Regions from separate parts of the Streptomyces sp. NPDC006925 genome, predicted to be linked through region 1. Evidence: predicted binding sites of a transcription regulator. Region 1 holds the regulator's gene; each other region holds the start of a gene.
What was found. The regulator HrcA, encoded in region 1, represses chaperone genes, less so after heat shock. The targets are predictions, from matches to a motif close to TTNGCACTCNGNNNNNCNGAGTGCNAA.
Positions count from the first base shown of each region.

Region 1 (10,252 bases):
CTGGACATCGAGCACGGTGAGCTGACGCCCAGCCTGAAGATGAAGCGCCCGGTGGTGGAGCGGGAGTACGGCGAGCTGATCGAGGAGATGTACGAGGGCACTCGCGAACGCTGAGGCCCCGGGCCGCATGCCACGGCCCGCAGCTCGACGGGGGGTGCGGCAGCGGCCCGCCCCCTACGGCGCGCGGGCCGTGGAGCGGTGGCCGTCAGGATCCGCGCGACGCGTCCGGGGACGCGGCCGGGGCAGCCGCTTCGCGGGCCGGCCGCGTGTCGGCGCATCCGCCCGCCGCCGGGCGGGGCTCCACCGTCGACAGCCGCCCGGCGGTGGCGTCGGGGAAGCGGAGCAACCGGCCGCCCCCGCGGTGCGGATCGCGGAAGAAGGACACCTCGGTGCGCCACCCAGGCGCCGAACGGTTCGGGCACGCAACCCGCCGCCCTCCGTCGCGTAGTCGGGCGGCCGGCGTATCCCGGGCCCCGTGCTGTGGCCCCCGGAGCCGGTCGGCAAGATGCTCGGGGTGTGACCCGGTCCGCTCGCCGCGCCTGATGCGCTTCTGCTGTCTCGAAACCGTCCACCCCGGGCACCACCGTGTCCAGCAGCGTCGACGCGAACTCCTGCCGCAGCAGCGCCCGTCGGTGTGGTCCTCGCCGCCCCGTCCGCTGTCGCCGTTCCGGCCGGTCGCGGGCCGAGCGCCGAGCGTGGATCCCGAATCGGGGGCCGGGAAGAGAAGCAGAGTATCCGGCTGCCGGGCGATGTCAACCGCGCACGGGCGAGAACGGCAGTCTTCGGCCACCATTTCCGTGACTCGGCGCATATGAGCGGGCCCCTTCTGTCACCCTTGCTCTACCGCGCCGAGCGTGGTGAGGGAACGGCCGGGGGGTGTGTGCCCGGGAAAGGCCCGGGGAGGGGTGCGATGAACAGCGTGGACGAGGCGCGGATGGCGCAGTTGGTGGAGATGAAGGACAGCGCCGCGGCGGACACGGGGGTCTTGGTGCACGGCGGGGGCGGGATGCCGCATGCCGTGCGGACGGAGCTGCCGGGCAATGCGCTCGCCGCGGGCGCGGCCCGCCGCTTCGCCCGGGTGGCGCTGGGCCGCTGGGGCGTGCACGGCACCCCGGCGGACGACGCGGTGCTGCTGGTCAGCGAACTGGTCACCAACGCGGTGGTGCACGCGGGGACATCAGTCGGGGTGGAGTGCCGTTACGCGGCGGGGGTCGTCTACACGGAGGTCGCCGATCGCCATCCGGCCCGCCGGGTGGCCGCGCACGGCGAGGAGGGGCACGGCCTGCGGCTGGTCGGTGCGCTCGCCAAGGAGTGGGGTATCAGCTACCGCAGGGACCGCAAGTCGGTGTGGTTCCAACTCGGCACGGCAGCCCGCCCTCCGGACGCGGACGCGGACGAAGACGCTGAGGCAGTCGCAGCGACAGCCGCAGGCACTCACGCGGCCGCCGACGCCGTACGGGAGACGGACGCCGTACGGGAGAGGCCGCGCGTGCCCGTCGCGGGCGGTGCGGCATCCGGCGCCCTTCCCGGCAGTGCCCTGCGCGAGGGGCCCGGCGACGGCCTGTCGCGGAGCCCGCACCCGTGCCCGCCCGGAAGCCCGCCGGAGGGGCCGGGCGGCGCCGGGCCCGCCGCGCAGTGCCCGGCACCCCGGCTCCCGCACCGGGACTGGATGTGCAACGGCGTGCTCTCCTTCCTCGCGGAGGCGTCCGACCTGCTGGCCGGGCACACGGACGAGGACAAGGTCGCCTCGCTCGCCGGGCAGTTGATGGTGCCCCGCTTCGCCGACTGGTGCGCCGTGTGGCTGCGGGACGACGAGCGCTCCCGGCTGCCCCGGCTGGCCCGGGTCTGGCACGCGCAGGAAGGCCGGATCGAGGAGCTGCGCGCCCGGCTCGCCGAAGAACCGCCCGCCCCCGCGGACCGTGTGCTGCCGGGGCAGGCGTCCCCCTGGCGCTGGCCGGAGGGCGCCGCGGAGGGCGGCGGCAGCGGCGCCTCGGCCCGGTGCGATCTGGTCGTCGGCGGCCGCCCGGTGGGCACGCTGGTGATCGGCCGTGCCGGGCTGCTGCGGATACCGGACGAAGTGCTGGGTCTGATGGAGGACTTCGCCCGTCGGGTGGCGCTCGCGGTGCTCTCCGCCCGCCGATACGCGCTCCAGGAGAACATCAGCCGGATCCTCCAGCGCGGGCTGCTGCCCAGCGAGGAGATGCACGTTCCCGGTCTGGACACCGCGCTGGTCTACGAACCGGTCGGGGAGGGCACATGGGCAGGTGGCGACTTCTACGACCTGCTGCGGTTGCCCGATGGCCGCTGGCGGTTCGCACTCGGTGATGTCTGCGGCAACGGCCCCGAAGCCGCCGTGGTCACCGGACTGGCCCGCCCGGTGCTGCGGCTGCTGGCCCGCGAGGGCCACTCCGTGCCCGAGACCCTGGACCGGCTCAACCGGGAGGTCGGTGAGCAGGCCCGGTTCCTGTCCGTCGTCTACGGGGAACTCGCCTTCCGCGACGGCCTGGTGGACTGCACGCTCACCTGCGCCGGGCATCCGCTGCCGCTCGTCCGGGACGCTGCGGGGCAGGTGCGGACCGCCGCGCTGCCGCAGTTACTCCTCGGGGTCGCCCAGCAGGTCAGCTACGAGTGCCAGTCCTTCACGCTGCACCCCGGCGACACGCTGCTGTGCGTCACCGACGGGGTGACCGAACGGCGCTGCGGCCGCCGGCTGTTCGACGACAGCGACGGGCTGGCGGCCCGCTTCGCCGACTCCGCGGGGCTGGACGCGGGCGGCACGGCCGAGCGGCTGCGCCGCGCGGTGTACGCCTTCGCGCCGGATCTGCCCGCCGACGACCTGGCGATGCTGGTGCTGCGGCTGCCGGAGGCCACCGGCGCCGCCGCCGCGCACACCGGCTGACCGGCCGGCATCGCGCGGCGCGACCGGGAACCGCGTCGCGCGCCCGCGCGGGCGGCTCTGGGCGCGCTGCCCGAGCGGCCTCATGGGCACCCGCGCGCCCGCGCCCGCGCGGGCGGCTCCCGGTGGCGACCGAGTCGTCCCAGCAGTAGCCCCGCACTCGCGCGCCCGCGCGGGCGGCTCAGTCCACCAGCTCCCGGACGACCGCGTCGGCCAGCAGGCGGCCGCGCAGCGTGAGCACGGCCCGGCCCGCTGCGTACGGGCCCGGTTCCAGCAGCCCGTCGGCGCGGGCCCGGGCGGCCGCCCGGGCGCCGTCGGGGGCCAGCAGCGAGAGGGGGCAGCCCTGGCGGAGCCGCAGCTCCAGCAGGATCCGCTCGACCCGCCGGTCCTCGGCGCCGAGCAGCTCCCGGCCCGCACCGGGTGAGCGGCCCTCGGCCAGCGCCCGCGCGTAGCCGGCCGGGTGCTTGACGTTCCACCAGCGCACCCCGCCGACATGGCTGTGGGCGCCCGGCCCGGCGCCCCACCAGTCGGCGCCCGTCCAGTACAGCTCGTTGTGCCGGCACCGGGCGGCCGGGTCGCCCGGTGCCGCCCAGTTGGAGACCTCGTACCACTCCAGGCCGGCGGCGGTCAGCCGCTCCTCGGCGATCAGATAGCGGTCGGCGTGCACGTCGTCGTCGGTCATCGGCACTTCGCCGCGCCGCACGCGCCGGGCGAGCCGGGTGCCCTCCTCCACGATGAGCGCGTACGCCGAGATGTGGTCCGGGCCCGCGGCCAGCGCGGCGTCGAGGGAGGCGCGCCAGTCCTCGTCCGTCTCGCCCGGCGTCCCGTAGATCAGATCCAGGTTCACGTGCGCGAAGCCTGCCTCGCGGGCCTCCGCGACGCACTCCTCCGGCCGGCCGGGTGTGTGGGTGCGTTCCAGCACCCGCAGCACGTGCTCGCGTGTGCTCTGCATGCCGAAGGAGATCCGGTTGAACCCCGCCTCCCGCAGCTCGGCCAGATAGCCCGGGTCGACCGAGTCCGGGTTCGCCTCGGTGGTGATCTCGGCGTCCTCGGCCAGTCCGAACTCCTCCCGGACGGCCGCCAGCATGCGGCCCAGGTCGGCGGCGGGCAGCAGGGTGGGGGTGCCGCCGCCGACGAACACCGTCCCGACCCGGCGCGGATCCTCGCCCAGCACCCGGCGGGCCAGCCGGATCTCCTCGATGAGGCTGTGTGCGTAGTTCTCCTGCGAGGCGGCCACCCCGCCGTCGGCACCGCGCAGCTCGGTGGCGGTGTAGGTGTTGAAGTCGCAGTAGCCGCAGCGGGTGGCGCAGTACGGGACGTGGATGTAGACGCCGAGCGGGCGTGCGCTGTGGGCGCCGCGGGTCAGCGCGTGCGGGGGGAGCGAACCGTCGTGCGGTACGGGCTCGCCGTCGGGCAGTGCGGAGGGCATCCGTCCATTGTCCCCGGTCCGCGTGCGGATGTGGCAGCCGCCGGTTCCGGGGGCCGCACGGGCGCGCCCGGACCGGCCGCGGGCACCTCGCGCGTGCCCGGACCGGCGCACCCTCCCGCGGTCCGGGCGCGCCCGCTCCCGCGGTCCGGGCGCGCGCCTCCGCGGGCCCGGGGCCGGGCGGCTCGCCGGGCCGGTCAGGTGTGGTCCGGGGCCGTCACGAAGTCGATCAGTTCCTCCACGCGGCCCAGCAGCGCCGGCTCCAGGTCCTTGTAGCTGCGCACCCGGCCCAGCAGCTGCTGCCAGGCGGCCCCGGTGTGCTCCGGCCAGCCGAGGGCGCGGCACACCCCGGTCTTCCAGTCCTGGCCGTGCGGAACGTGCGGCCAGGACCGGATGCCCGCCGACGCGGGTTTCACCGCTTCCCAGATGTCGATGTACGGGTGCCCCACCACCAGCACGTGGTCCCCGCAGACCTCCGCGGCGATCCGGGACTCCTTCGAGCCGGGCACCAGGTGGTCCACCAGCACTCCGAGGCGGGCTCCGGGGCCGGGCGAGAACGCCTCCACGACGGCGGGCAGGTCGTCGACGCCCTCCAGGTACTCCACGACCACCCCCTCGATGCGCAGGTCGTCGCCCCACACCTTCTCGACCAGTTCGGCGTCGTGCCGCCCCTCGACGTAGATCCGGCCGGCGCGTGCCACCCGGGCCCGGGCGCCCGGTACGGCCAGCGAGCCGGAGGCCGTCCGCGGCCGCCCGGCCGAGGCGCCCGCGTCGGGCCCGCTGCCGGGCGTGGGCCGCACCAGCGTCACCGTCCGCCCCTCCAGCAGGAAGCCCGCCGCCGCCATGGGGAAGACCCGGTGCTTGCCGAAGCGGTCCTCGAGGGTGACGGTCGGGCCCTCGGCGGTCTTCTCGCACCGCACGACGGCCCCGCAGAAGCCGGTGCTGATCTCCTCCACCACCAGGTCCGGCTCGGCGGCCACCTCCGGCACGGCTCGGGGCCGCTTCCACGGAGGGGTCAGGTCCGGATTGTCGTAACGGCTGCGCATGCCGCTCATTCTGCTACGTGCCCCGCGGCCGGCTGCCTCCCTCACGGCGTGGAGCGGCGCGCCAGCTCGTCCCGCTGCGTGCGTACGAACGCCGCGTCGACCAGCGCTCCGTGTCCCGGCACGTACACCGCGTCCTCGCCGCCCAGGGCCAGCAGCCGGTCCAGCGCGACAGGCCAGCGGGCGAGGTGGGCGTCCGCGCCGGCCTGCGGCGCACCGGACTCCTCCACCAGGTCGCCGCAGAAGACGACGTCGGGGGAGCCGGGCACCAGGACGGCCAGGTCGTGCTCGGTGTGCGCGGGGCCCACGTTCACCAGCACGACCTCGCGTCCGCCCAGGTCGAGGGTGAGCTGCCCGCTGACCGGATGGTGCGGGCGCACCAGCACGTCGGCCGCCTCGCCCGCCTCGTCCTCCAGCAGGCCGTGCGCCACGGCGTCGTCGCGGAGCACGTCGGTGCTGCGGGCCAGCAGTTCGCGGACACCGACGGCCGCGTACACCTGGGCGCCGGAGAAGACGGCGGTGCCGAAGATGTGGTCGAAGTGCGGGTGGGTGAGGACGATCCGTGTCACCCGGCGCCCCAGCAGCGCGGCCACGTCGGTGCGGATTCCGGCGCCCTCCCGCAGGCTGGACCCGGTGTCGACGAGCAGCGCGCCGCTGTCCCCGGCGACGGCTCCGACCGTCGCGTCCCACTGCGGCAGCCTGCGCCGCAGCACCCCGGGGGCGATCTGCTCCCAGCGGCTGGCGGCGGCCGACGGGTCCTGCCTGGCGTCTTCTGCGAACGGCTGCATGGGACGACGCTAACCGCAGCGCCCGGGTGCGGCGCTCTCGGCCGCTCCGGAAGCAGCTCCGGAAGACGGCCCGCCAGCGGCCTCCGAAGCCGCTCCCGGAAGCCGCGTCCGGGAGTGCGTGCGGGGTACCGTCGGGCCCGCGGGCGGGCGGCCCTTGCCCCGGCTGTGGTGACCGGCCGTACACTGGCCCAGGGGCTTGGCACTCCGGCACGAAGAGTGCCAGGGGACAGCCGCCGGAAACGGGACCTCGGATCAGCGGCCGGACGGGAGGTGTGCGCCGTGCTCAGCGAGCGTCGACTTGAAGTGCTCCGCGCCATCGTCCAGGACTATGTCGGCACGGAGGAGCCGGTGGGCTCCAAGGCCCTCACCGAGCGGCACAACCTCAAGGTGTCCCCGGCCACGGTCCGCAACGACATGGCGGCGCTGGAGGACGACGGATTCATCGCCCAGCCGCACACCAGCGCGGGCCGCATCCCCACCGACAAGGGGTATCGCCTCTTCGTCGACAAGCTCGCCGGGGTCAAGCCGCTCTCCTCGCCCGAGCGCCGTGCCATCCAGAACTTCCTGGAGGGCGCCGTCGACCTCGACGACGTCGTCGGCCGCACGGTGCGGCTGCTGGCGCAGCTCACCCGGCAGGTGGCCGTGGTGCAGTACCCGTCGCTGACCCGCTCGACGGTGCGGCACGTGGAACTGCTCGGGCTGGCTCCCGCGCGGCTGATGCTGGTGCTGATCACCGACACCGGCCGGGTCGAGCAGCGGCTGATCGACTGCCCGGCGCCGATCGGCGAGGCGGTGCTGGCCGACCTGCGCGCCCGGCTCAACAGCCGGGTGGTCGGCGAGCGGTTCACCGAGGTCCCCTCCCTGGTGCAGGACCTGCCGGAGGCGTTCGACGCCGACGACAGGGGCACGATCCAGACCGTGCTGGCCACCCTGCTGGAGACCCTGGTCGAGGAGACCGAGGAGCGGCTGATGATCGGCGGGACCGCCAATCTCACCCGCTTCGGGCACGACTTCCCGCTCACCATCCGGCCCGTTCTGGAGGCGCTGGAGGAGCAGGTCGTGCTGCTGAAGTTGCTCGGAGAAGCCAAGGATCCGGGTATGACCGTACGAATCGGGCATGAGAACCAGCACGAGGGGCTGAGTTCCACATCGGTCGTCTCGGTCGGTTACGGTTCGGGCGACGAAGCAGTCGCCAAACTCGGCGTGGTCGGACCGACCCGCATGGACTACCCCGGAACGATGGGAGCTGTACGCGCAGTGGCACGGTACGTCGGACAGATCCTGGCGGAGTCATAAGGTGGCGACGGACTACTACGCGGTCCTCGGCGTGCAGCGTGACGCCTCGCAGGACGAGATCAAGAAGGCGTTCCGCAGACTCGCGCGCGAGCTGCACCCGGACGTCAACCCGGATCCGAAGACCCAGGAGCGGTTCAAGGAGATCAACACCGCCTACGAGGTGCTCTCGGACCCGCAGAAGAAGCAGGTCTACGACCTGGGCGGGGACCCGGCCTCGGGTGCCGCGGGCGGCGGCGCCGGCGGGTTCGGCGGGGGCTTCGGCAACTTCAGCGACATCATGGACGCCTTCTTCGGCACGGCGGCGCAGCGCGGCCCGCGCTCGCGCACCCGCCGGGGCCAGGACGCCATGATCCGGCTGGACATCGACCTGGAAGAGGCGACGTTCGGCACCACCAAGGAGATCCAGGTCGACACGGCCGTCGTCTGCAACTCCTGCAGCGGCGACGGTGCCGCGCCCGGCACCTCGGCGCAGACCTGCGACATGTGCCGCGGCCGGGGCGAGGTCTCCCAGGTCACCCGGTCCTTCCTGGGCCAGGTCATGACGTCCAGGCCGTGCCCGCAGTGCCAGGGCTTCGGCACCGTGGTGCCCACCCCGTGCCCGGAGTGCGCCGGGGACGGCCGGGTGCGCTCGCGGCGCAGCCTCACCGTGAAGATCCCCGCCGGTGTCGACAACGGCACCCGCATCCAGCTCGCGGGCGAGGGCGAGGTCGGCCCGGGCGGGGGCCCGGCCGGCGACCTGTACGTGGAGATCCATGAGAACGCCCATTCGACCTTCCAGCGCCGCGGCGACGATCTGCACTGCACCGTCACCATCCCGATGACGGCGGCGGCGCTGGGCACGAAGGTGCCGCTGGAGACGCTGGACGGCATGGAGGAGATCGACATCCGTCCCGGTACCCAGTCCGGCCAGTCGGTCCCGCTGCACGAGCGCGGCGTCACCCACCTGCGCGGCGGGGGCCGGGGCCAGCTCATCGTGCATGTCGAGGTGACGACCCCGACCAAGCTGGAGGCGGAGGAGGAGGAGCTGCTGCGGCGGCTGGCCAAGCTCCGCGGCGAGGAGCGGCCCACGGGCCAGTTCCAGCCGGGGCAGCAGGGGCTGTTCTCGCGCCTGAAGGACGCCTTCAACGGACGCTGAGCGCGGGCGGCGGGGCCGCGGGTCCCCCGGGCCGGGGGACCGGGGACGGTGCGCCGGGGCCGTACAGGGGACGTGACAGGATGTGGTCATGTCCACCTCGCCGCCTTCGCTCTCCGAGCTGACTGCGCATCCCCTCATCCAGGCGCCGATGGCGGGCGGGGTCTCCCGCCCCGAGCTGGTGGCGGCGGTGTGCGAGGCCGGGGGGCTGGGCTTCCTCGCCGCCGGATACAAGACGCCGGAGGCGATGTACGAGGAGATCCGGCAGCTCCGGCAGCTGACCGGGCGCCCCTTCGGCGTCAACCTGTTCATGCCGCAGCCCCGCAGCGCCGACCCCGCCGCGGTCGAGGTCTACCGCGAGCAGCTCACGGGTGAGGCCGCCTGGTACGAGACGGAGCTGGGCGACCCGGAAGGCAAGACCGACGACGCCTACGAGGCGAAGCTCGCGATCCTGCACGACGATCCGGTGCCGGTCGTCTCCTTCCACTTCGGCTGCCCCGCCCGCCGGGTGCTGGAGCGGTTCGCGGCGCTGGGCACCTGCACCGTCGTCACCGTGACCTCGGTCGCCGAGGCGCGGGCGGCGCAGGCGGCCGGTGCCCGGGCCCTGTGCGTGCAGGGCGTCGAGGCGGGCGGCCACCAGGGCACGCACCGGGACGATCCGGAGGGCGACCGGGGCAGCGCCGGCATCGGGCTGCTGTCCTTGCTCGCGCAGGTCGGGGAAGCGGTGCAGCTTCCTCTCGTGGCCGCGGGCGGACTGATGCGCGGCCGGCAGATCGCCGCCGTGCTCGCGGCGGGTGCCGTCGCGGCCCAGTTGGGCACCGCGTTCCTGGCCACCGAGGAGTCCGGCGCCCACGCGCTGCACAAGCGGGCGCTGACCGACCCGCACTTCACCCGCACCGAGCTGACCCGCGCCTTTTCGGGGCGCCCGGCGCGCGGGCTGGTCAACCGCTTCGTGCGCGAGCACGGCCCGTACGCCCCCGCCGCCTATCCGCAACTGCACTATCTGACGGCCGGGCTGCGCCGGGCGGCGGCGAAGGCGGGCGACCCGCAGGCGATGGCGCTGTGGGCGGGTCAGGGGCACCGGCTGGCCCGGGAGTTGCCCGCCGGGCAGCTCGTGGAGGTGCTGAGGGCGGAGTGCGACGAGGCACGTGCCGAGCTGCGGGAGGTGGGATCGTGAGCGCGCCGGTGTTCCTGGCCGACGCCGGGCTGCTGCGGCCCGGCACGGTGGTGCTGGACGGTCCGGAGGGGCGGCACGCGGTCTCGGTCCGCAGACTGCGGCCGGGTGAGGAGGTCGTCCTCACGGACGGCGCGGGCACCGGTGCGTACGGGAGTGTGACCGCGGCCGAGGGCAAGGACCGACTGGAGGTCGCCGTCCGCGAGGTGCGCACCGAGCCCGCGCCCCGCCCGCGGATCACCGTCGTCCAGGCGCTGCCCAAAGGGGACCGCGGGGAGTTGGCCGTGGAGACGATGACGGAGACGGGCGTGGACGCCGTGGTGCCGTGGGCGGCGTCCCGCGCGGTGACCCGATGGAAGGGGGAGCGGGCGGCCAAGTCGCTCGCGAAGTGGCGGAACACGGCGCGGGAGGCGGGCAAGCAGGCCCGGCGGCTGCGGTTCCCCGAGGTGGCCGAGTTGGCCTCCGGCCGGGAGGTCGCCGCGCTGCTGGAGTCCGCC
Region 1 is NZ_JBIAGB010000030.1:38,963-49,214, forward strand. It holds gene ACFYNS_RS28295 (AMP-dependent synthetase/ligase) at 1-114, shown strand, start outside; gene ACFYNS_RS28300 (SpoIIE family protein phosphatase) at 911-2,899, shown strand; gene hemW (radical SAM family heme chaperone HemW) at 3,078-4,325, opposite strand; gene ACFYNS_RS28310 (DUF3097 domain-containing protein) at 4,520-5,368, opposite strand; gene ACFYNS_RS28315 (MBL fold metallo-hydrolase) at 5,410-6,153, opposite strand; gene hrcA (heat-inducible transcriptional repressor HrcA) at 6,433-7,449, shown strand; gene dnaJ (molecular chaperone DnaJ) at 7,451-8,584, shown strand; gene ACFYNS_RS28330 (nitronate monooxygenase) at 8,673-9,758, shown strand; gene ACFYNS_RS28335 (16S rRNA (uracil(1498)-N(3))-methyltransferase) at 9,755-10,252, shown strand, end outside.

Region 2 (10,252 bases), on a different contig from region 1:
GCTCTACAAGGTCAGCGAGCTGCTCCCGATCCCCGCGCAGGCCGAGTTCCTCGTTTCGCTCGCCGAGGCCGGTGAGGTGCGCCGCGTCCAGTACGGACTGCCGTTCGTCGCCAGCACCCGGGTGCTCTTCTACAACAAGGACCTCTTCGAGAAGGCCGGACTCGACCCCGAGAAGCCGCCGGAGAGCTGGCAGGAGCTCAAGTCGGCGGCCCGCGCCCTGAAGTCCGCCGGGGTGCGGATCCCCTACGGCCTGCCGCTCGGCCCCGAGGAGGCGCAGGGCGAGTCCCTGATGTGGATGCTCGGCAACGGCGGCGCCTACGTCGACAGCGTGGGCAACTACACCATCAACTCCCCCGAGAACATCCAGACGTTCCAGTGGCTGCGCGACAACCTCGTCACGCCCGGCTACACCGAACCCAGCCCCCAGCGCACCGACCGGCAGAAGCTGTTCGACGCGTTCACCGAGGGCGACGTCGGCATCCTCAACGGGCACCCCACCCTGATGCAGCAGGCCGACAAGAAGGACATCTCCTACGGCACCGGCAAGCTGCCCGGCAGCAAGGGCCCCGCCGAGGGCACCCTGGGCGTCGCCGACTGGATGATGGCGTTCAAGAAGAACGGCCACCGCGAAGCGTGCGGCAAGTTCCTCGCCTTCGTCTTCGAGACGAAGAACCACTACTCCTTCGTGTCCCAGTACGGACTGCTGCCCGTCACCACCAGCGCCTCCGAGAAGATGCGCAAGGACAAGGAGCAGAAGAAGCTCTGGCCCTTCCTCGACCAGCTCGCCGGCGCCGAGTTCTACCCGGTGGGCAAGGTCTCCTGGGCGAGTACCAACGCGACCATCAAGAAATCCATCGGGCAGGCCGCCGTCAAGGGCGGCGACCCGAAGGCCGTGCTCACCGAACTCCAGCGCAAGGCGGAAGCCGAGGAGGAGGCGAAGCCCTCCTGACGCCGAGCGCGGCTGCGGGTGCCGAGGCGCCGCTCTCTCTGCGCCGGGCGGCCCCCGCTGACGCCGAGCGCCCCTCCCGCGCGGCCGCGGCGGCTGCCCCGGCACGTACGGTGGAAGCGTGAGCGGTACGGAGGACGTGCGGGACAGCGGCGGCGCGGACGGCGGGACGGACGCGTCCGGTACGCCGGACCGGCCTGCCGACGCTACCGCGGACGCGGCCGGGGACGGTCCCGACGGCGCGGCGCACCCGGCAGCGGGCGACCTCTCCGCGGAGGACCGCGCGGTGCTCGCCTTCGCGGCCCGCGGCTGGCCCTCCTCCGGCGAGAAGGAGCGCGCCGTCCGGGAGCAGTTGGGCATGTCGCCCGTGCGCTACTACCAGTACCTCAACGCGCTGCTCGACGACCCCCGCGCGGCCCGGCACGCTCCGGTGACGGTCAACCGCCTGCGGCGCCTCCGGCAGGCCGCCCGGGACCGCACCCACTAGAACCGCACATTCCGCCGGACCCTCGGGCCCGGCACCCGCCCGCTCGCTAGGGTGCGAACATGTCGCTTCCGCCGCCTTCCGCGCATCCGCCGCTGCCCGAATCCGAGACGGAGGCGGGGCGCGCCGGGCTCGCCGCCGTCCGCGCCGACCCCGCGCGCACCGTGCTCGCACTCGACTTCGACGGCACCCTCGCGCCCATCGTCGGCGATCCGCGGGAGGCCCGGGCGCACCCCGAGGCGGTCCCCGCGCTGGCGCGGCTCGCCCCGCGGCTGGCCGGTGTCGCCGTGATCACCGGCCGCCCGGCGGCGGAAGCCGTACGGTACGGCGGCCTCGACGGCGCCGCCGGGCTGGAGGGGCTCACCGTCCTGGGCGGCTACGGGGCCGAACGGTGGGACGCGGCGGACCCGGTCGTCCGCGCCCCCGAACCACCCGCCGGAGTGGCCGCGGTACGGGCCGAACTCCCCGGGCTGCTGCGGGAGTCCGAAGCACCGGAGGGCACCTGGACGGAGGACAAGGGCCGGGCGCTCGCCGTGCACACCCGGCGCGCCGCCTCGCCCGACGAGGCCCTCGACCGGCTGCGGGAGCCGCTGTACGCGCTGGCCGAACGGCACGGACTCGTGGTGGAGCCGGGCCGCATGGTGCTCGAACTCCGGCCGCCGGGCGCCGACAAGGGCGCAGCCCTCACCGGCTTCGTCCGCGAGCGGTCCGCCACCGCCGTCGTCTACGCCGGTGACGACCGCGGCGACCTGCCCGCCTACGCCGCCGTCGCGGCCCTGCGCGCCGAGGGCGTACCGGGACTGCTGCTCTACAGCGCTCCCGAGGCGGCGGCCGAGGCGGTTCCGGAACTCCGCGACGGTGCGGACGTCCGGGTTCCGGGCCCGGCCGGACTGGTGGCCTGGCTGCGGGCGTTGGCGGACGGGATCCAGCCGCCGCACTGACCCGCGGACACCGCCCGGCTGCCACCGCCCGGCGGCGGCCCCGGGCGGGCCCGGGGCGAGCGGGACCCGGGCGGGGTCAGCCGGGCAGCGCCTCCAACTGGTCGAGGAACCAGCGGGCCGGTGGCCGGGAGGTGGCCGTCGCGGCCAGTCGGCGGGTCCGCTCCGCGCGGTCGGCCGGGTCCGCCTCCAGCGCGGTGCGCAGGGCGGCCGCCGTCTCCCGCACGTCGAACGGGTTCACGGACAGCACGTCCGGCGCCAGTTCCTCGTGGGCGCCCGCCTCCCGGGAGAGCACCAGCGCGCAGCCGGCGTCCGAGACCACGGGGACCTCCTTGGCCACCAGGTTCATCCCGTCCCGTACCGGGTTCACCAGCGCGACGTCCGCCATCCGGTAGGCGGCCAGCGACCTCGCGAAGTCGTCCTTCACATGCAGCACGACCGGCGTCCAGCCGCCGGTGCCGAACTCCCGGTTGATCTCCTCGGCGACCCGGCCCACCTCGGCCGTGTAGTCCCGGTAGACGGCGAGGTCCTGCCGCGAGGGGTAGGCGAACGCGAGGTGGACGACGCGCTCGCGCCACTCGGGGTGGTCGGCCAGCAGCCGCCGGTAGGCGTACAGGCCCCGGACGATGTTCTTGGACAGCTCGGTGCGGTCCACCCGGACCAGGACCCGGCGCGGTGCCCCCTCGGGGTCCGTGCCCACCTGATCGCGCAACTGCGCCAGCCGGTCGGCGACGTCACTCCGGTGCGCCCGCTCGCGCAGGAAGTCGCCGTCCGCACCCAGCGGATGCACCCCGATCCGCGTCGTACGGCCCTCGTAGGTCACCGTCAGCGAGAAGTCCTCCGGTGCGGAGTCCTCCGCTGAGGCGTCCTGCGGTACGGAGCCGCGGCGCGAGGCGTCCGCCCCCGGGAAGCCGCCGCCCTCCACCGTGGCACCCAGCACCCGCGCACAGCACTCGGCGAACAGCCGGGCCCAGCGCGCGGTCAGGAACGCGGTGCGGTCGGCGCCGAGCATGCCGCGCAGCAGCTGCGCGGCGACGTCGTCCGGGAGCAGCCGGAAGTAGTCGGCGGGCGCCCACGGCGTGTGGGAGAAGTGGCCGATCCGCAGGTCGGGGCGGCGTGCGCGGAGCATCCCGGGGACCAGCGCGAGGTGGTAGTCCTGCACCAGGACGGCGGCACCGTCGTCGGCCTCCCGCGCCAGCGCGTCCGCGAAAGCGGCGTTGTACGCCTCGTAACCGGCCCACTGGCCGCTGAAGTCCTCGTCGAAGGCGGGCTCCAGCGGCGTGTGGTACAGCATGTGATGGGTGAACCACAGTACGGAGTTGGCGATGCCGTGGTAGGCCGCCTCGAAGGTGTCGGCCGGGATGTCCAGCATCCGCACCGGCTGCCCGCCGGTGTCCCCCGGGTCCAGCCGTCCCCGCGCCGACCTGGCCGCCTCGCGGTCGCCGTCGCCGAGCGCGGCGCACACCCACAGCGCGTCCGCCTCCGGGCCGATGGCCGAGAGTCCGGAGACCAGCCCGCCGCCGCCGCGCCTGGCGGAGAGCGTGCCGTCCTCCGCGCGCGTGTAGGACACCGGGCCGCGGTTGGACGCCACCAGCACCCGCGCCGAGCCTCCCCCGGCCTGCCGCGCCCCGGGCGCTTCCCCAGCTCCCTGGGATGCTGCTCCCCGCGGTGCTGCTCCGGGCGGTGTTCCTCCAGCGACCATGCCGCTGAGCCTAGCCACCGCCGAAACCGCTCAAACGTGCCCGTCGGCCCCCGAACACGGACAGGGGTACCTCCGGGCCGCTCATGCCGCCATCCGCTGCCCGTACTCGGGCACGGTGCACATGGGAGGGCGCTCCTCGACGTCCACCAGGTGGCCGCGGGGGACGAAGCACCCCGTCCCGTCCCGCTCGAACTGGGTCAGCGCCGTGCCGCCCGACAGCGCCTCGATCGCGCCGCGCGTGCCGTCCACCGTCGCCGGGCCCCGGGCGATGCGGCGCTCGGCCGCCGCGTGGATGGCGGTCGCCATCCGGCCGAGCGCCTGCCCGTCCTGGTTGCGGTGCAGCCGGACCCCCACGTCGACCTGGGCCAGCGCGTCCAGCCCCACCAGCTCCAGGGTGTCGACCAGCAGCGCCAGCTCCACCCCGTAGCCCACCGGGAACGGCAGCCGCTCCAGCAGCGAACGGCGTGCCGCGTACTCGCCGCCCAGCGGCTGGACGAGGCCGGCCAGCAGGGGCCAGTGCAGATTCAGCAGCGGACGCGCCACCAGTTCGGTCACCCGCCCGCCGCCCGCCGGGTTGTCCCGCAGCGGACGGTCGTACATCGCCTTGACCAGGTGCACGTCCGGTTCGGTCAGCAGCGGCCCGACGATGCCGGTGACGAAGTCCGGCGAGAACTCGCGCAGGTCGGCGTCGACGAAACAGACGATGTCGCCGCTGGTCGCCAGCAGGGAACGCCACAGCACCTCGCCCTTGCCGGGGCGGGGCGGCAGCCTGGGCAGCACCTCGTCCCGGTGGACCACCTCGGCCCCGGCGGCCGCGGCGACCTCGGCGGTCCGGTCGGTGGAGCCGGAGTTCATCACGATCAGCTCGTCCACCAGCGCGGTCCCGGTGCCGGGGTGCGGAGTGGCCAGCCCGCGGCGTATCACCGAGACGATGTCGCCGACGGTGGCCTCCTCGTCTAGCGCGGGCAGCACCACGCTGACGGTGGTGCCGGTGCGGCGCTTCGCCGCCAGCAGGTCCTCCAGCGGCCGGTCCGCGACGCGCCAGGAACGGCGCCGCAGCCAGCGGCCCACTTCGTCGAGCACGTGCGCGCCTTCCTGTAGTCGGTCCGGTCGGATCTGTGGTCGGTCCGATCGGATCTGTAGCCGGTCCGGTCGGATCTGTGGTCGGGTGGTCGGGCCGGTCGGTCGGGTCCGGGGGCGGGCCGAGGAGCGCCCGGCGGTACCGTTGCCGCCCCGGACCGGGGAGGACGAGCAGTGGAAGATCCATCTCGCGGTTCGGACGTCCCCCTCAAGCGTGACCGCCGTCGGTTACAGTCTTGAACAACGCAGGTGACCTCCGCATCTCGGGGTCGCCGCGACACAAACGCCCGGGCGGCTGTCGGCCGCCCGTAGCCATAGTGCAGCTCATCCAGAGGGGCAGAGGGAACGGCCCGTTGAAGCCCCGGCAACCATCCCGCGATCCGCGCGTACGCGGACTCAAAGGCGAGACCGCCTCGTGGGGACGGTGCCAATTCCGGCCCGTGACGAGATACGCCACGGGGAAGATGAGGAGAAAGGGCCTCGCCTCCATGGCTGTGCAGACAGTTGCAGCGAACAGCACCACCTCCACCGGCACCGCCGGCAGCACCCCCTACGACCTCGGTGCCGCAGTGGCCCTCTCCTGCCGTGAGTGCGGCACCCGCACCGAGCTGGGCCCCAGCTTCGTGTGCCTGGAGTGTTTCGGCCCGCTGGAAGTGGCCTACGAGCTCCCCTCCGGCGACCCGGAGGAGCTGCGGCGGCGCATCGCCGCCGGGCCCGCCTCGATGTGGCGCTACGCGCCGCTGCTGCCGGTGCCTGCCGACGTCGCCGAGAGGCCGAACCTGAACCCCGGTCTCACCCAGCTGGTGAAGGCCGACCGGCTCGCCGCCGAACTGGGCGTGACCGGCGGGCTCTACGTCAAGGACGACTCCGGCAATCCGACCCACTCCTTCAAGGACCGCCCGGTCGCCATCGCCCTGGAGGCAGCGCGCGCCTTCGGGTTCACCACCCTCTCCTGCTCCTCGACCGGCAACCTGGCCGGCGCGGTGGGTGCCGCCGCCGCCCGGGCCGGACTGCGCTCGTGCGTGTTCATCCCGGACGGGCTGGAGCAGTCCAAGGTGGTGATGGCCGCGATCTACGGGGGCGAACTCGTCGCGATCGACGGCACCTACGACGACGTGAACCGCTTCTGCTCCGAGCTGATCGGCGACCCGCTGGGCGAGGGGTGGGGCTTCACGAACGTCAACCTGCGGCCGTTCTACGCCGAGGGATCGAAGTCGCTGGCGTACGAGATCTGCGAGCAGCTCGGCTGGCGGCTGCCCGACCAGCTCGTCATCCCCGTCGCCTCCGGCTGCCAGCTCGTGAAGATCGACAAGGGGCTGCGGGAGCTGATCCGGCTCGGGCTCGTCGAGGACAAGCCGTACCGCATCTACGCCGCGCAGGCCGAGGGCTGCTCGCCGGTGTCCCGCGCGTACAAGGACGGCACCGGTGCCGTGCGCCCGGTCAAGCAGCCGGACACCATCGCCAAGTCCCTGGCCATCGGGGACCCGGCGGACGGGCCGTACGTGGTCGACATCTGCACGCGCACGGGCGGCGCCGTCGACGACGTGAACGACGCCGAGATCGTGGAGTCCATCGCGCTGCTCGCCCGGACCGAAGGGGTGTTCGCGGAGACGGCCGGGGGTGTCACGCTGGGCGTGACCCGCAAGCTGATCGAGTCCGGTGCCATCGACCCGACGCTCACGACGGTCGTCCTGAACACCGGCGACGGACTCAAGACCCTCGACGCCGTGGCCGCCACGGCGCGGCCCACCGCCGTGATCCGCCCCAACCTGGCCGCCTTCCGCGAGGCCGGTCTGGCCTGACCGGGGGTCTCCCGGGGCGCGCGCCGCCCCGGGAGCCACCGCGGCGCCTCGAGGGGCCGCGGGCTTCGCAGGCCCGCAGCGCCTCGAACGGCTGAAATCCGCCCCCCGGTGTTTGCCCGGTGTTCCGCATCGGGAGTGCCGGAGCGGGCCCCTGGGACGCGTCCCCTACACGTGAGGAAGATCGACATGAGCGTCAACGTCCGGATCCCCACCATCCTCCGCACCTACACGGGCGGTCAGGCCGAGGTCAGCGCCGAGGGCGGGACTCTCGCCGAGGTGCTGGCGGACCTGGAGAAGAACCACACGGGCATCTCCGCCCGCGTCCTGGACGACGCCGGGAAGCTGCGCCGCTTCGTCAACGTCTACGTCAACGACGACGACGTCCGCTTCGAACAGGGGCTGCAGACCCCCACCCCGGACGGCACCGGTGTCTCCATCATTCCGGCGGTCGCCGGCGGCTGACCGGTCGCACGCGCGGCGGGTCTGGCCGGTCCTCCGCCGCCGGACCAGCCCCGGCCCGCCGGGTCCCGGACCACCGCTCGCCAGCAGGGCTTACGCCGTGGGGTCGCCCCCTCCGAAGAGAATCGGAGGGGGCGATTCCGTGTTTCGGGAGGCGGTAGAGTGACGGAAGTTCCCCCACCCGGCACCCGCCGACCGCCGCGCAGACCGCGGCGGGCACGGCCGAGGACGGGACAGCGCCGCGACGACAACGGGACAAGTTACGGTCGAAAACCGGACGGCAATTGTCGCGAAGACTCCAAATGTCTGGCCCGACTTGCCCTGCTTCGGGACCAGTTGAGGCTTATTTCCGATCAGCCGTGCCCAGAATTCTCGTCCGATTGACCTGTTGCACAGGGCGTCCGTGCAGATACATTCAGCGGCGGTCGACGCGTTCCGGCGCACGCCCCCGCTTGCTCATGGGGGTGAGGTCTGACCCGGGTTCGCGAAGTGCGGGCTCGCGCAAGGGCCAGTAATAGGGGAGTTAGGAATGGCTCAGGGCACCGTCAAGTGGTTCAACGCGGAGAAGGGGTACGGCTTCATCGCGGTCGACGGTGGTGCGGACGTGTTCGTCCACTACAGCGCGATCCAGATGGACGGTTACCGCACTCTCGACGAAGGGCAGCGGGTCGAGTTCGAGATTTCGCAGGGTCAGAAGGGGCCGCAGGCGGACATGGTCCGCGTGACCGGCTGAGTGTCGCCGGACTGCGCAGAGCTGCAGACACAGCGGAGAAGGGGCCGCACCCTCGGGTGCGGCCCCTTCTCTGCTGTCTGCTGTCTGCTGCCCGTGGCCCGTCGCCCGTCGTCCGCCATCCGCTTGAGCTCGTGCCTCCCGGGCCCCGGGCCTGCTCTCGGGTTCCGCTTTCCGGCCGGGAGCGACTCCGCCGCCCCGGCCGGAGGCCCCCGCCGTCGCCTGTGCCCACCCTCCCCCGGCCTCCGGCCGGGAGGTGCCCCCACCGAGCCACCACTCCCACGGAGACGGCTTCGCCGTCGCTTGCACTCTCCATGCCCGAGTGCTAATCATTGGGTTAGCACTCTGCGAGTGAGAGTGACAAAGAAGGACCGGGTCGGTGAGGCCGCAGCCGGGTGGGGAAGGAACCACCGGGTCTCAGGCCGTCCGTCGCGGGCGCCACGCGGTCCGGAGAAATCCAACCCTCCCCTTGCGCTCGACGCATGGGGGAAGCCAGGGAGGACCAACCCACATGGCCAAGATCATCGCCTTTGACGAGGAGGCGCGGCGCGGTCTTGAGCGTGGCATGAACCAGCTTGCCGACGCCGTCAAGGTCACGCTCGGCCCCAAGGGCCGCAACGTCGTTCTGGAGAAGAAGTGGGGCGCCCCCACGATCACCAACGACGGTGTCTCCATCGCCAAGGAGATCGAGCTCGAGGACTCCTACGAGAAGATCGGCGCCGAGCTGGTCAAGGAGGTCGCCAAGAAGACGGACGACGTCGCCGGTGACGGCACGACGACCGCCACCGTGCTCGCCCAGGCGCTCGTCCGCGAGGGTCTGCGCAACGTCGCCGCGGGTGCCAACCCGATGGCCCTCAAGCGCGGTATCGAGCAGGCCACCGAGGCTGTCTCCGCCGCTCTGCTGGAGCAGGCGAAGGACGTGGAGACCAAGGAGCAGATCGCCTCCACCGCCTCCATCTCCGCGGCCGACACCCAGATCGGTGAGCTGATCGCCGAGGCCATGGACAAGGTCGGCAAGGAAGGCGTCATCACCGTCGAGGAGTCGCAGACCTTCGGGCTCGAGCTGGAGCTCACCGAGGGCATGCGCTTCGACAAGGGGTACATCTCCGCCTACTTCGCCACCGACATGGAGCGCATGGAGGCGGAGCTCGAGGACCCCTACATCCTCATCGTCAACTCCAAGATCAGCAACGTGAAGGACCTCCTTCCGCTGCTGGAGAAGGTCATGCAGTCGGGCAAGCCGCTGCTGATCATCGCGGAGGACGTCGAGGGCGAGGCCCTGTCCACGCTGGTCGTCAACAAGATCCGCGGCACCTTCAAGTCCGTCGCCGTCAAGGCTCCGGGCTTCGGCGACCGCCGCAAGGCGATGCTCAACGACATCGCCATCCTCACCGGCGGTCAGGTCATCTCCGAGGAGGTCGGCCTCAAGCTGGAGAACGCGGGCCTCGACCTGCTGGGCCGGGCGCGCAAGGTCCAGATCACCAAGGACGAGACCACCATCGTCGACGGTGCGGGCGACAGCGACCAGGTCGCCGGCCGGGTCAACCAGATCCGCGCCGAGATCGAGAACAGCGACTCGGACTACGACCGCGAGAAGCTCCAGGAGCGGCTGGCGAAGCTGGCCGGCGGCGTGGCCGTCATCAAGGCCGGTGCCGCCACCGAGGTCGAGCTCAAGGAGCGCAAGCACCGCATCGAGGACGCCGTCCGCAACGCGAAGGCGGCCGTCGAGGAGGGCATCGTCGCCGGCGGTGGCGTCGCCCTGCTGCAGGCTTCCTCGGTCTTCGAGAAGCTGGACCTGGCGGGCGACGAGGCCACCGGTGCCGCCGCCGTCAAGCTGGCTCTGGAAGCCCCGCTCAAGCAGATCGCGGTCAACGCCGGCCTCGAGGGCGGCGTCATCGTGGAGAAGGTGCGCAACCTGACCCCGGGCCACGGTCTGAACGCGGCGACCGGCGAGTACGTCGACATGATCGCCGAGGGCATCCTCGACCCGGCCAAGGTGACGCGCTCCGCGCTGCAGAACGCCGCCTCCATCGCGGCGCTCTTCCTCACCACCGAGGCCGTCATCGCCGACAAGCCGGAGAAGGCCGCCGCCGGCGCCGACGCGGCTGCCG
Region 2 is NZ_JBIAGB010000009.1:31,797-42,048, forward strand. It holds gene ACFYNS_RS14720 (extracellular solute-binding protein) at 1-949, shown strand, start outside; gene ACFYNS_RS14725 (DUF3263 domain-containing protein) at 1,068-1,433, shown strand; gene otsB (trehalose-phosphatase) at 1,493-2,371, shown strand; gene ACFYNS_RS14735 (trehalose-6-phosphate synthase) at 2,448-4,070, opposite strand; gene ACFYNS_RS14740 (glucosyl-3-phosphoglycerate synthase) at 4,152-5,153, opposite strand; SAM riboswitch class I at 5,472-5,621, shown strand; gene thrC (threonine synthase) at 5,639-6,952, shown strand; gene ACFYNS_RS14750 (MoaD/ThiS family protein) at 7,139-7,414, shown strand; gene ACFYNS_RS14755 (cold-shock protein) at 7,941-8,144, shown strand; gene groL (chaperonin GroEL) at 8,653-10,252, shown strand, end outside.
Region 2: groL (chaperonin GroEL) is a predicted target of HrcA. The motif match lies at 8,444-8,470, and genes of this name have one in related genera.

Region 3 (10,252 bases), on a different contig from region 1:
TCGGGCAGCGTCAGCGCGACCACCTCGCGCTGCACGGCGGGCGCCACCCGGACCGCACGCGTCCCCCGCGGGCGCACCGACTCCACGGCCAGCTCCGGCAGCACCGCGACCCCCAGCCCCGCGCCGACCAGGCCCACCACCGCCGGATAGTCGTCGGTCGCGAAGTCGATCCGGGGCGTGAACCCCGCCGCCTCGCACACCTGGACGAGGTGCCGACGACAGCGGGGACAGCCGGCGATCCACGGCTCCTCGGCGAGGGTGCCGATGCCGACCTCCTCCGCGTCCGCGAAGGGGTGCCCCTCCGGCACCAGCCCCACCAGCCGGTCGGTCAGCAGCGGCCGGACCACCAGGTCGTCCGCCTCCCAGTCCTCCGCCGGGACGTGCTCCCCCGGGACGTGCTCGCCCGGCACGGGGTCGTAGCGGAAGGCCAGCGCGATCTCGCAGTCCCCCGCCCGCAGCATCTCCACCGAGCGCGGTGGCTCCGCCTCCACCAGCGAGACCCGGGTGCCCGGGTGAGCGGCCCGCATCGCCGCGACGGCGGTGGGCACCAGCGTGGAGCTGCCGCTGGGGAAGGAGACCAGCCGCACCCGCCCGGCCCGCAGCCCGGCCAACGCCGCCACCTCCTCCTCGGCGGCCGTCAGCCCCGCCAGGATCCCGGTGGCGTGCCGGACCAGCGCCTCGCCCGCCTCGGTCGGCCGCGTCTCACGGCCCGTCCGCACCAGCAGCGGAGTGCCCGCGGCGGCCTCCAGCGCCTTCATCTGCTGGCTGACGGCCGGCTGCGTACAGCCCAGCTCACGCGCAGCGGCGGAGAAGGATCCGGTTCGGGTGACCGCGCGCAGGACACGCAGATGACGGGCCTCGATCATGCACCCGAGCATAGGCGAGCATAAGGATGCCTTGGGGAGCGCCGCCGGAATCGGCTCGCTCCTTGGGGTGCTCCTCGGTAGCCTCGGCGCATGGAGCTGCTATCCGTGAACCTCGCCGAGCCCCACCGCTCGGAGCACACCGCCGCCGAAGGCGGTCTGACCGGCATCGACAAGCGGCCCGTCGAGGGTGCCGTCACCGTCACCGCCCCCGGCCCGCGCGGCACCGGGGGCAGCGGACTGGCCGGCGACACCATCGGCGATCTGCGCCACCACGGCGGCGAGGAGCAGGCGGTCTACGCCTTCGCCCGCGAGGAGCTGGACTTCTGGGAGGGCGAGCTGGGCCGGGCGCTGCCCAACGGCGTCTTCGGCGAGAACCTCACCACCCGCGACGTCCCGGTCGACGACGCGCGCATCGGAGAGCGCTGGCAGCTCGGCGCACCCGGCACCGGACCGCTGCTGGAGGTGTGCTCCATGCGGGTCCCCTGCCGCACCTTCGCGGGCTGGCTGAGCGAACAGGGCTGGGTCAAGCGGTTCACGGACCGCCGGATGCCCGGCGCCTATCTGCGGGTCGTCGAGCCGGGCGAGGTGCGCGCGGGCGATCCCGTCACCGTCGTCCACCGCCCCGACCACGAGGTGTCGGTCAGCTTCGTGTTCCGCGCCCTGACCCGGGAACCCGAACTGCTGCCGCGCGTACTGGCGGCGGGCGAGGCGCTGGACCCGCAGGCGCGGGAGCACGCGCTGCGCCGCATCCCGGGCTGACGGACCGTCCTCGCCGGCTGACGGGCCGTCCTTGCCGACTGACGGGGCGCCCTTGCCGACTGACGGGCCGCCACGGCGCCGCGGGTGAGCCGCAGTCCGGCGGTGGCGTGGTCGAGCGAGCCGCGGCCCCGCCAGGCCCGGCCCGGCCCGGCCCGACCCGGCTGCGGAGCCTCGTCCGGCCGTGGCGGGACGGCGGGTTCGTACGGGTGCCCTACCCTCGCCGAGGCGGCCGGACGGCGAATCAGCAGCCGTTCGGGGCCGATAGCGTGGCCGCATGACGACTGCACTGATTACGGGAGCCACCGCCGGTATCGGCGCCGCCTTCGCCCGGCGGCTGGCCGGCCGCGGCTACCACCTCGTGCTCGCCGCGCGGGACACCGACCGGCTCTGGCGGGAGGCGACCGAACTGCACGACCGGCACGGGGTGGAGGCCGACGTCGTCACCGCCGACCTGGCCACGGAGGAGGGCATCGCCGCGGTCGAGGACCGGCTGAACTCCCGGGAACACCCCGTCGACCTGCTGGTCAACAACGCGGGATTCGGCAACAAGGGACGCTTCCTGGAGGTGTCCGTCGCCGACGAGCTGACGATGCTCAAAGTGCACTGCGAAGCCGTGTTGCGGCTGACGTCGGCGGCGACCGCCTCCATGTGCGAGCGGGGGCGCGGCGGGGTCATCAACGTCGCCTCCGTGGCCGCCTTCTTCCCCCGCGGCACCTACGGCGCCTCCAAGGCGTGGGTCACCCAGTTCACCCAGGGCGCCGCCAAGGATCTGGCCGGTCAGGGGGTGCGGCTGATGGCCCTGTGCCCCGGATTCGTCCGCACGGAGTTCCACGACCGGGCCGGGATGGACTCCGCCGACATTCCGCGGTGGATGTGGCTGGACGCGGACCAGGTGGTCGAGACGGCGCTGCGGGACCTCGCGCGCGGCAAGGTGCTGTCGGTCCCCGATCCCCGGTACAAGGCCCTGCTGGGCGCCTCCCGGCTCATCCCGCGCGGCGTGCTGGCCAAGGCATCCTCGACCACGGGACGCAAGTACGGCCCGAAGTAGGGCCGGGCGGCGCCGGAATGGCTCCGCGGCCCCGGCCCGGGCCGCCGCCAAAGCCGCGGACAGTCGCGGAAGGCCGCGGAAAGTCGCGGAAAGTCGCGGAAAGTCGCGGAAAGTCGCGGAAAGTCGCGGTAGGCCGCGGGAAGTCGCGGTAGGCCGCGGGAAGCCGGAGAAAGCAGCGAGGGCGCACCCCGCGACGGGGTGCGCCCTCACCGGACGGCGGGGTGCCTCAGTGGGCGTGCCCGTGGCCGTGGCCCGCGCCCGCGGCCTCGTCCTCCTCGGCCGGCTTCTCGACGACGAGCGTCTCGGTCGTCAGCAGCAGCGAGGCGATCGAGGCGGCGTTCTCCAGCGCGGAGCGCGTCACCTTCACCGGGTCGATGACACCGGCCTTGACGAGGTCGCCGTACTCGCTGGTGGCGGCGTTGAAGCCCTGGCCGGCCTCCAGCTCCGCGACCTTGGCGGTGATGACGTAGCCCTCCAGGCCCGCGTTCTCGGCGATCCAGCGCAGCGGCTCGACCGCGGCGCGGCGGACGGTGGCGACGCCGGTCGCCTCGTCGCCCTCCTTGCCGAGGTTGCCCTCCAGCACCTTGACCGCGTGCACGAGCGAGGAGCCGCCGCCGGAGACGATGCCCTCCTCGACCGCCGCACGGGTCGCGGAGATCGCGTCCTCCAGGCGGTGCTTCTTCTCCTTCAGCTCGACCTCGGTGGCCGCGCCGACGCGGATCACGCACACACCGCCGGCCAGCTTGGCGAGGCGCTCCTGGAGCTTCTCGCGGTCCCAGTCGGAGTCGGTCGCCTCGATCTCGCCCTTGATCTGGGCGACGCGGCCCTGCACGTCCTCGGCCTTGCCCGCACCGTCGACGATCGTGGTGTCGTCCTTGGTGACGGTGACGCGGCGCGCGGAACCGAGCACGTCGAGACCGGCCTGGTCGAGCTTGAGGCCGACCTCCTCGGCGATGACGGTGGCGCCGGTGAGCGTCGCCATGTCGCCGAGCATCGCCTTGCGGCGGTCGCCGAAGCCAGGCGCCTTGACGGCGACGGCGTTGAAGGTGCCGCGGATCTTGTTGACGACGAGGGTGGAGAGGGCCTCGCCCTCCACGTCCTCGGCGATGATCAGCAGCGGCTTGCTGGAGCCGGCCTGCATGACCTTCTCCAGCAGCGGCAGCAGGTCCTGGATGGAGCTGATCTTGCCCTGGTGGATCAGGATGTACGGGTCGTCGAGGACGGCCTCCATACGCTCCTGGTCGGTGACGAAGTACGGCGAGAGGTAGCCCTTGTCGAAGGCCATGCCCTCGGTGAAGTCCAGCTCCAGGCCGAAGGTCTGGGACTCCTCGACGGTGATGACGCCGTCCTTGCCGACCTTGTCCATCGCCTCGGCGATCAGCTCACCGACCTGCTTGTCCTGCGCGGACAGGGCGGCGACGGAGGCGATGTCCTCCTTGGAGTCGATCGGGCGCGCGGTCTTGACCAGCTCGTCCGAGACGGCGGCGACCGCGGCGTCGATGCCCTTCTTCAGGGCGGCCGGGGAGGCACCGGCGGCGACGTTGCGCAGGCCCTCGCGGACCAGCGCCTGGGCCAGCACCGTGGCGGTGGTGGTGCCGTCACCCGCGATGTCGTTGGTCTTGGTCGCCACCTCCTTGAGGAGCTGGGCGCCCAGGTTCTCGTACGGGTCCTCCACCTCGACCTCACGGGCGATGGTGACGCCGTCGTTGGTGATGGTGGGGGCGCCGAACTTCTTGTCGATGACGACGTTGCGGCCGCGGGGGCCGATGGTCACCTTCACGGTGTCGGCGAGGTTGTTGACGCCCCGCTCAAGGGCGCGACGGGCGTCCTCGTCGAACTTCAGGATCTTCGCCATGGAAGCTGTTGTGTCCTCTCACACGTCTCGCACGTCTCGTACGCGCCCGTGTCGGCCCGTACGAGCCGCGCCCTGGTCCCTGCTACCTCGCGTGAGGAGCGGGCACCAGGGCGCGTATCGACTGCACGCTGCGGCTTCGGGAAGCTGCCGCGTCCGTAGTCCGTACTGCTTCTCGCCGTACTACTTCTCGACGATCGCGAGAACGTCGCGGGCCGAGAGGACGAGGTAGTCCTCGCCGCTGTACTTCACCTCGGTGCCGCCGTACTTGCTGTAGAGCACGATGTCGCCGACGGACACGTCGAGCGGCAGGCGGTTGCCGTCCTCGAAGCGGCCCGGACCGACGGCCAGGACGGTGCCCTCCTGGGGCTTCTCCTTGGCGGTGTCCGGGATGACCAGGCCCGAGGCCGTGGTCTCTTCGGCGTCGAGCGGCTGGACCACGATGCGGTCCTCGAGCGGCTTGATGGCAACCTTGGAGCTGGCGGTCGTCACGATCCGACCTCCCCCTTCGGAGATCTCAATACGTCAAACTGAGGGCTTATGTCTGGAGTGGCGACCTGGTAGATCCGTCGTCGCGGGTGCCGGATCTGCCCGTCGCGTACTGCTGGCACTCACACGGGGAGAGTGCCAAGGTCGAGATTATGCCTGGCTTAGCACTCGGTCAAGCGGAGTGCTAGCCGCACCGGCTCGCGCCGAACCTGACAGGCGCCCTCACCCGTCCCCGCTCGGCGGCTCGCGCCCCTTCCGCGCCCGTCAGCCCGCGCCCTCCAGCAGCGCCTCGAACTGCTCCACCGCCTGCACGAGAGCCTCCGGCTCCGGCCGCGGCCCGCTGGTCGGCGCGTCGAAGCCGCACAGTCCGGCCAGGGTGAGCAGCCGCTTCTCGTCGGTGATCCACTCGCCGCGCGCGGCGAGCACGGCGTGGCCCGCCTGCGCCGCCACGGTCGCGAGCGCGCCGGAGACCTCGGTGACCTGGCCGCGCGGACGCCGAGGTGACCTGGCCGCGCGGACGCCGACTGCGCGCCCGGCGGCCGTGTACGGAGCTGCGCGGACAGCGCGGACAGCGCGGACGACCCCACGCGCCCGCACGGAGAGGAGCGGTATCAGGGCTCGGGCCCGGGTGCCGGGCTGGGCGCGTGTCGTCACTGCACGCCCCCCCGAGACCACGCCCGCACGGCCCGGCGCACGGGCTGCGGGAGCGGCGCGGGACAATGGGCGGGTGGATCGTGAGGTGTTCGCGGAGCTGCTCTCCGACGAGGGGCAGGCGCTGCTGCGGGAGGTACGAGGGGTCGAGCCCGCGCAGGAGCTCGCCGTGGCGACGCGGCTGCGGCAGCGGCACGAACCCGCGCTGGTGTCCGCGGCCCTGGCCCAGAGCCGGCTGCGCGCCCGCGCCGAGGCGAAGTTCGGACCCGCCGACGCGCAGGCCCTCTACTTCACCGCGGACGGGCTCGAACAGGCCACCCGCACCCAGGTGGCCGGGCACCGTGCCCGGCGGATGCGCAGCCTCGGCGTCCGCAGCGCCGTGGACCTGTGCTGCGGCATCGGGGCCGACGCGCTGGCGCTGGCCCGGGAGGGCATCCGGGTGCTGGCCGTCGACCGCTCGCCGCTCACCTGCGCGGTGGCCCGCGCCAACGCCGCGGCGCTGGGGCTCGCGGAGCTGGTCGAGGTGCGGTGCGCCGACGTCACCGAGGTGGACACCGGCGGCTGGGACGCGCTCTTCGCCGACCCGGCCCGCCGCACCGGGCGGGGCCGGGTCTTCGATCCGGAGGGCTACTCGCCGCCGCTGAGCTGGGCCGTGCGGACGGCCCGCACCGCACCGCTGGCCGCGCTGAAGGTGGCGCCCGGCATCCCGCACGAGGCGGTGCCCGCGGAGGCGGAAGCGGAATGGGTCTCCTGCGGTGGCGACGTCAAGGAGGCGGTGCTGTGGTTCGGCGGCGGCCGGACGGGCACCGGCGGCGTGCGCGCGACGCTGCTGCCCGCCGGCGAGACCCTCGCCGGGGAGGGGCTGCCCGACCCGGAGGTGGGGCCGGTCGGCCGGTATCTCTACGAGCCGGACGGCGCGGTGGTCCGCGCCCACCTGGTCGCCGAGCTGGCCCAGCGGGTGGCCGGGCGGCTGATCGACCCGACGATCGCGTACGTGACCACCGACGCGGTGCACCCGACGCCGTTCGCGACCGGGTACGAGATCACCGACGCGCTGCCGTTCAACGTCAAGAAGCTGCGTGCCCTGCTGCGGGAGCGCGGCGTGGGTGTCGTCACCGTCAAGAAGCGCGGCTCGGCGGTCGAACCGGAGGAGCTGCGCCGGAAGCTGAAGCTGGACCCGAAGGCGGCGCCCGGCTCCTGCACCGTCTTCCTCACCCGGATCGCGGGCGCGCCCAGCATGCTGCTCGGGCATCCGCTGGCCTGACCCGCGCGGACCTCAGCGCCCGCGGCGGGAACGCTTGGTGCGGGTGGTGCGGGTGGTGCGGGTGAAGTCGCCGCGCAGGACGCGCCCGGTGAGCGGCTCCTCGGTCAGCGAGCCGTAGCCGGTGGCGGCCCACAGACTGTGCTCGGGCGGGACCTCGAAGTACGGGATGCGGCGGCCGTCGTGCTTGTGGGTGAGGACCTCCGGCACGCGGCGCGCGGAAACCGCCGCCGAGCACTCCCGGCACGCGGCGACGCGCAGGGCCTCGCGGCGGCCCAGCGGGCGCCAGCGGATCCGCTCGGCGGCGGCGCCGTGCAGCGGGTCGAAGAAGCACAGCGGCAGCGTCGGCGCCGCGGCCCGGGCCTTGCGGCGGCTGCGGGGAGCCGGTTCGGAGCGCTCCAGCGCGTCCCGGCCCTCGTGCAGCAGCGCGAGGACGCCCGCGAGGTCTGGAGTGTCGCGGGCCTCGTCCAGCACGGTGCACGCCGCGGCGTACGCGTCCAGGGAGAGCTGGAGCAGGTCGCTGTCGGCGTGCTCGCCCGGCTCATGGGCGATCAGCTTCTCGTTGTACGCGAGGAGTTCACGCTGGGCGCGCTTGCGCAGGTCCCGCACGCCCGCCGTGCGCGCGGTGGCGAAGACGGAACGCGGCGAGGTGAACGGCGCCCGCGCCGAGGTCCGCGCACGCCACCGCACGGTGCGGAAGCCCAGCACCGCGGCGGCGAGCACCGCCACCGCCGACCCGATCAGCACCCCGAGCAGCAGCGGGGAGGGGCCGGCGTCCGCACCGCTGTCGTCCGCGCCGCCACCGTCCCCGCCGCCGTCGTCCGCGCCGCCACCGTCCCCGGCGCTGTCGTCCGCGCCGCCACCGTCCGCAGCGCTGTCGCGCTCCGCCGGGTCGTCGTCGTGCAGGTCCGCGGTGGCTTTCTCGTACTGCTTCTCGCCGTCGCCGGACCGCACGATCTCCAGCGCGCGGGAGAACTTGGCGTAGAGACTCCGGCCCTTCATGTCGTCCTGGTGGCCGACCGCGGCGACACCCCAGAACGCCTGGTACTGGCCGTCGCGGGGGAACTCGAAGCCGTCCAGGTACCCCTCGTTGGTGCTGAGGGTCATGTAGACGGCCTTCTTCTGCGCGCCCTCCGCCATCCGGTAGCGCACCACATCGACCATCTTCTCCGGGTCGCCACCCCACGCGTCACCGGAGATGAGCGGGACGACGACGACCCGGACGGGCAGACCGGACGCCTTGATCTTCGCCACCAGCCGGCGCTGCTCGTCGGGCGGGAACGCCGACCGGTAGGCGGGATCGACATACACGGGTGAGGTGCGCAGCCCGTCGGCTATCCGCTGCCCCGCGGAACCGGCGTCGGAGGCACCGTCCGGATCGTCGTCGGCCCGAGCCGGTGCCCCGGCGGCGAGCGCGAGCGCCAGTACGGCGGCGAGAGGCAGCAGGACAGCGGCGAGGAACCGGGCCGCGCCTGCCGCGGACGCGGACCGTGCGCCGCGCGCGGCACGTCGTTCAGTGGACACCCAGTTGCTCCCGGACTCGGCGGACTATCAGGTCGGCGGTCAGCTCCGCGCCGACCCCGGTGCCCTGGACGGCGAGCGGCCCGGGGATGCGGTGGTAGGGCTCGTACGGTGCGGAACGTGCCGCGCCGGGTACGGGCAGGCACAGCAGCCGCGTCGCCACGATCTCGGCAGCCCGCGCGGGCCGCGAGCCGCCCGTCGGCAGCGCGGCACGGCACTCGGCGCAGAGCGGGCGGGGCCGCACGGCGCCGGTCTCACCGGGGAGTTTCAACCGCCCGGTCGCGGACGCGGGTCCGTGCAGCGGGTCGAGGGTGCACAGCCGGATCTTCCCGGCGCCGCGGGCCGCAGGTCCGGCGCCGCGCTCCAGCAGGGCGCGGCCGGTGCGGATCAGCACGAGACCGGCCGCGAGGGTGGGCGCGTCGGCGTCGGCGTCCACCCGGTTGTCGCCCTCCTGGTCGAGGAGGAGGGTCGCGGCGTCGAGGCAGTCCCAGACCTGGGCGCGCACGGCGTCGGGCAGCCTGTCCGGGGCCGCTTCGAACGCGTCGTTCAGCTCGCCGAGTTCCTGCCGCGCCGTCCGGCGCAGCCGCCCGGCCGGGAGACGCGCGGGGAGCTGCGACGGGGTGCCGCCCGCGCCGCTCACCCGGACGGCCGGTGCGGGCCGGATCGCGGTACGTATCCGTCCGGCGGCGGCGAGACCGGCGGCCGTCACCCCGAAGGCGGCAGCGGCACCCACCACCCCCATCAGCAGTCCGGGCGCGAAGTCCCCCGCGTAGAGGGAGGGCAGTACGTCCTCGGTCACCGCGTCGTCCGCGGCCGACGGCTCCAGGTAGGGGCGCCCGGGCGGGGCGTGCGGGGCGCGGCCGACGGCCCGGAGCGCGCCGTCCAGCCGCTGGTAGAGCCCCCCGTCCTCGGAGTCCTGCGTGCCGTCCCCGCCGAAGCGCAGGTCCTCCGTGGCGTCCTGGAGCGCCGCACTGTCCAGTCGGGCGCCATAGTTGACGAGTTCCAGCTCGCCGCGCTCGGAGGCGTCCGCGATCACGTAGAGGCCGTCGCTGTCCTTCCCCAGCCGGTCGTGCAGCCGGTCGTGCAGCCGTTTGGCGAGGCGGGCACCGTCCCCGGCCGACTCGTCAGCGGTGACGAGGGGGACGACGGCGACCCGGACCGGAACATCCAGGCGCGCCACCCGCTCCCGCAGCCGCTCCAACTGAGCCCGGCTCAGCAGTCCGGCCCCGAGCGGGTCGACGTAGACGGGGTCGGCGCGCAGCCCCTGGGCGACCCGCACGGCCCTGGCCCGCAGGTCGGCGGCGGTGGGCGGCCGGTCGGCGTCCGAGCGGGTGTCGTCGAAGACGAGCGGCGCACCGGCGCCGATCACCAGGGCCGCCCCGGCGGCGACGGGCACCAGCAGCCGGAGCCGCGGCCCCTTCCCGCCCCGCCGCCGGATGTACCAGCCGGTGGCGACCAGGAACACCGGTACCCCGGTGAGCAGGATGCCGGTGAGGAAGCCTTGGTTCTCGCGGTCGGTGCGGCTGGTGTGGAGCTTGTCCGGCTCCTCACCGGCCCGGCTCGCCTCCAGTCCGCGCTCGGCGCGCCGCGCCGCGTCGCCGGACCGCAGCACCCCCACGAAGTGCCGGAACACCTCCAGGGTGCCCGCGTCGTAGGGCAGTTCGAAGAGGGTCGCCGTGGCCGCGTCCCGGGCCGGCACGTCCACCCCGAACGTCTCGGTGCGCGGGCTCCCGCCGTCCTCGCCGAGCAGGACGTAGAGCCCGTCCTTGCCGAGCCGGTCGTGCACGGCCGCCAGCAGCCCCTCG
Region 3 is NZ_JBIAGB010000044.1:3,433-13,684, reverse strand. It holds gene ACFYNS_RS31485 (LysR family transcriptional regulator) at 1-866, opposite strand, end outside; gene ACFYNS_RS31480 (MOSC domain-containing protein) at 957-1,625, shown strand; gene ACFYNS_RS31475 (SDR family oxidoreductase) at 1,900-2,673, shown strand; gene groL (chaperonin GroEL) at 2,900-4,528, opposite strand; gene groES (co-chaperone GroES) at 4,709-5,017, opposite strand; gene ACFYNS_RS31460 (hypothetical protein) at 5,279-5,668, opposite strand; gene ACFYNS_RS31455 (class I SAM-dependent methyltransferase) at 5,742-6,929, shown strand; gene ACFYNS_RS31450 (hypothetical protein) at 6,942-8,450, opposite strand; gene ACFYNS_RS31445 (hypothetical protein) at 8,440-10,252, opposite strand, start outside.
Region 3: groES (co-chaperone GroES) is a predicted target of HrcA. The motif match lies at 5,176-5,202, and genes of this name have one in related genera.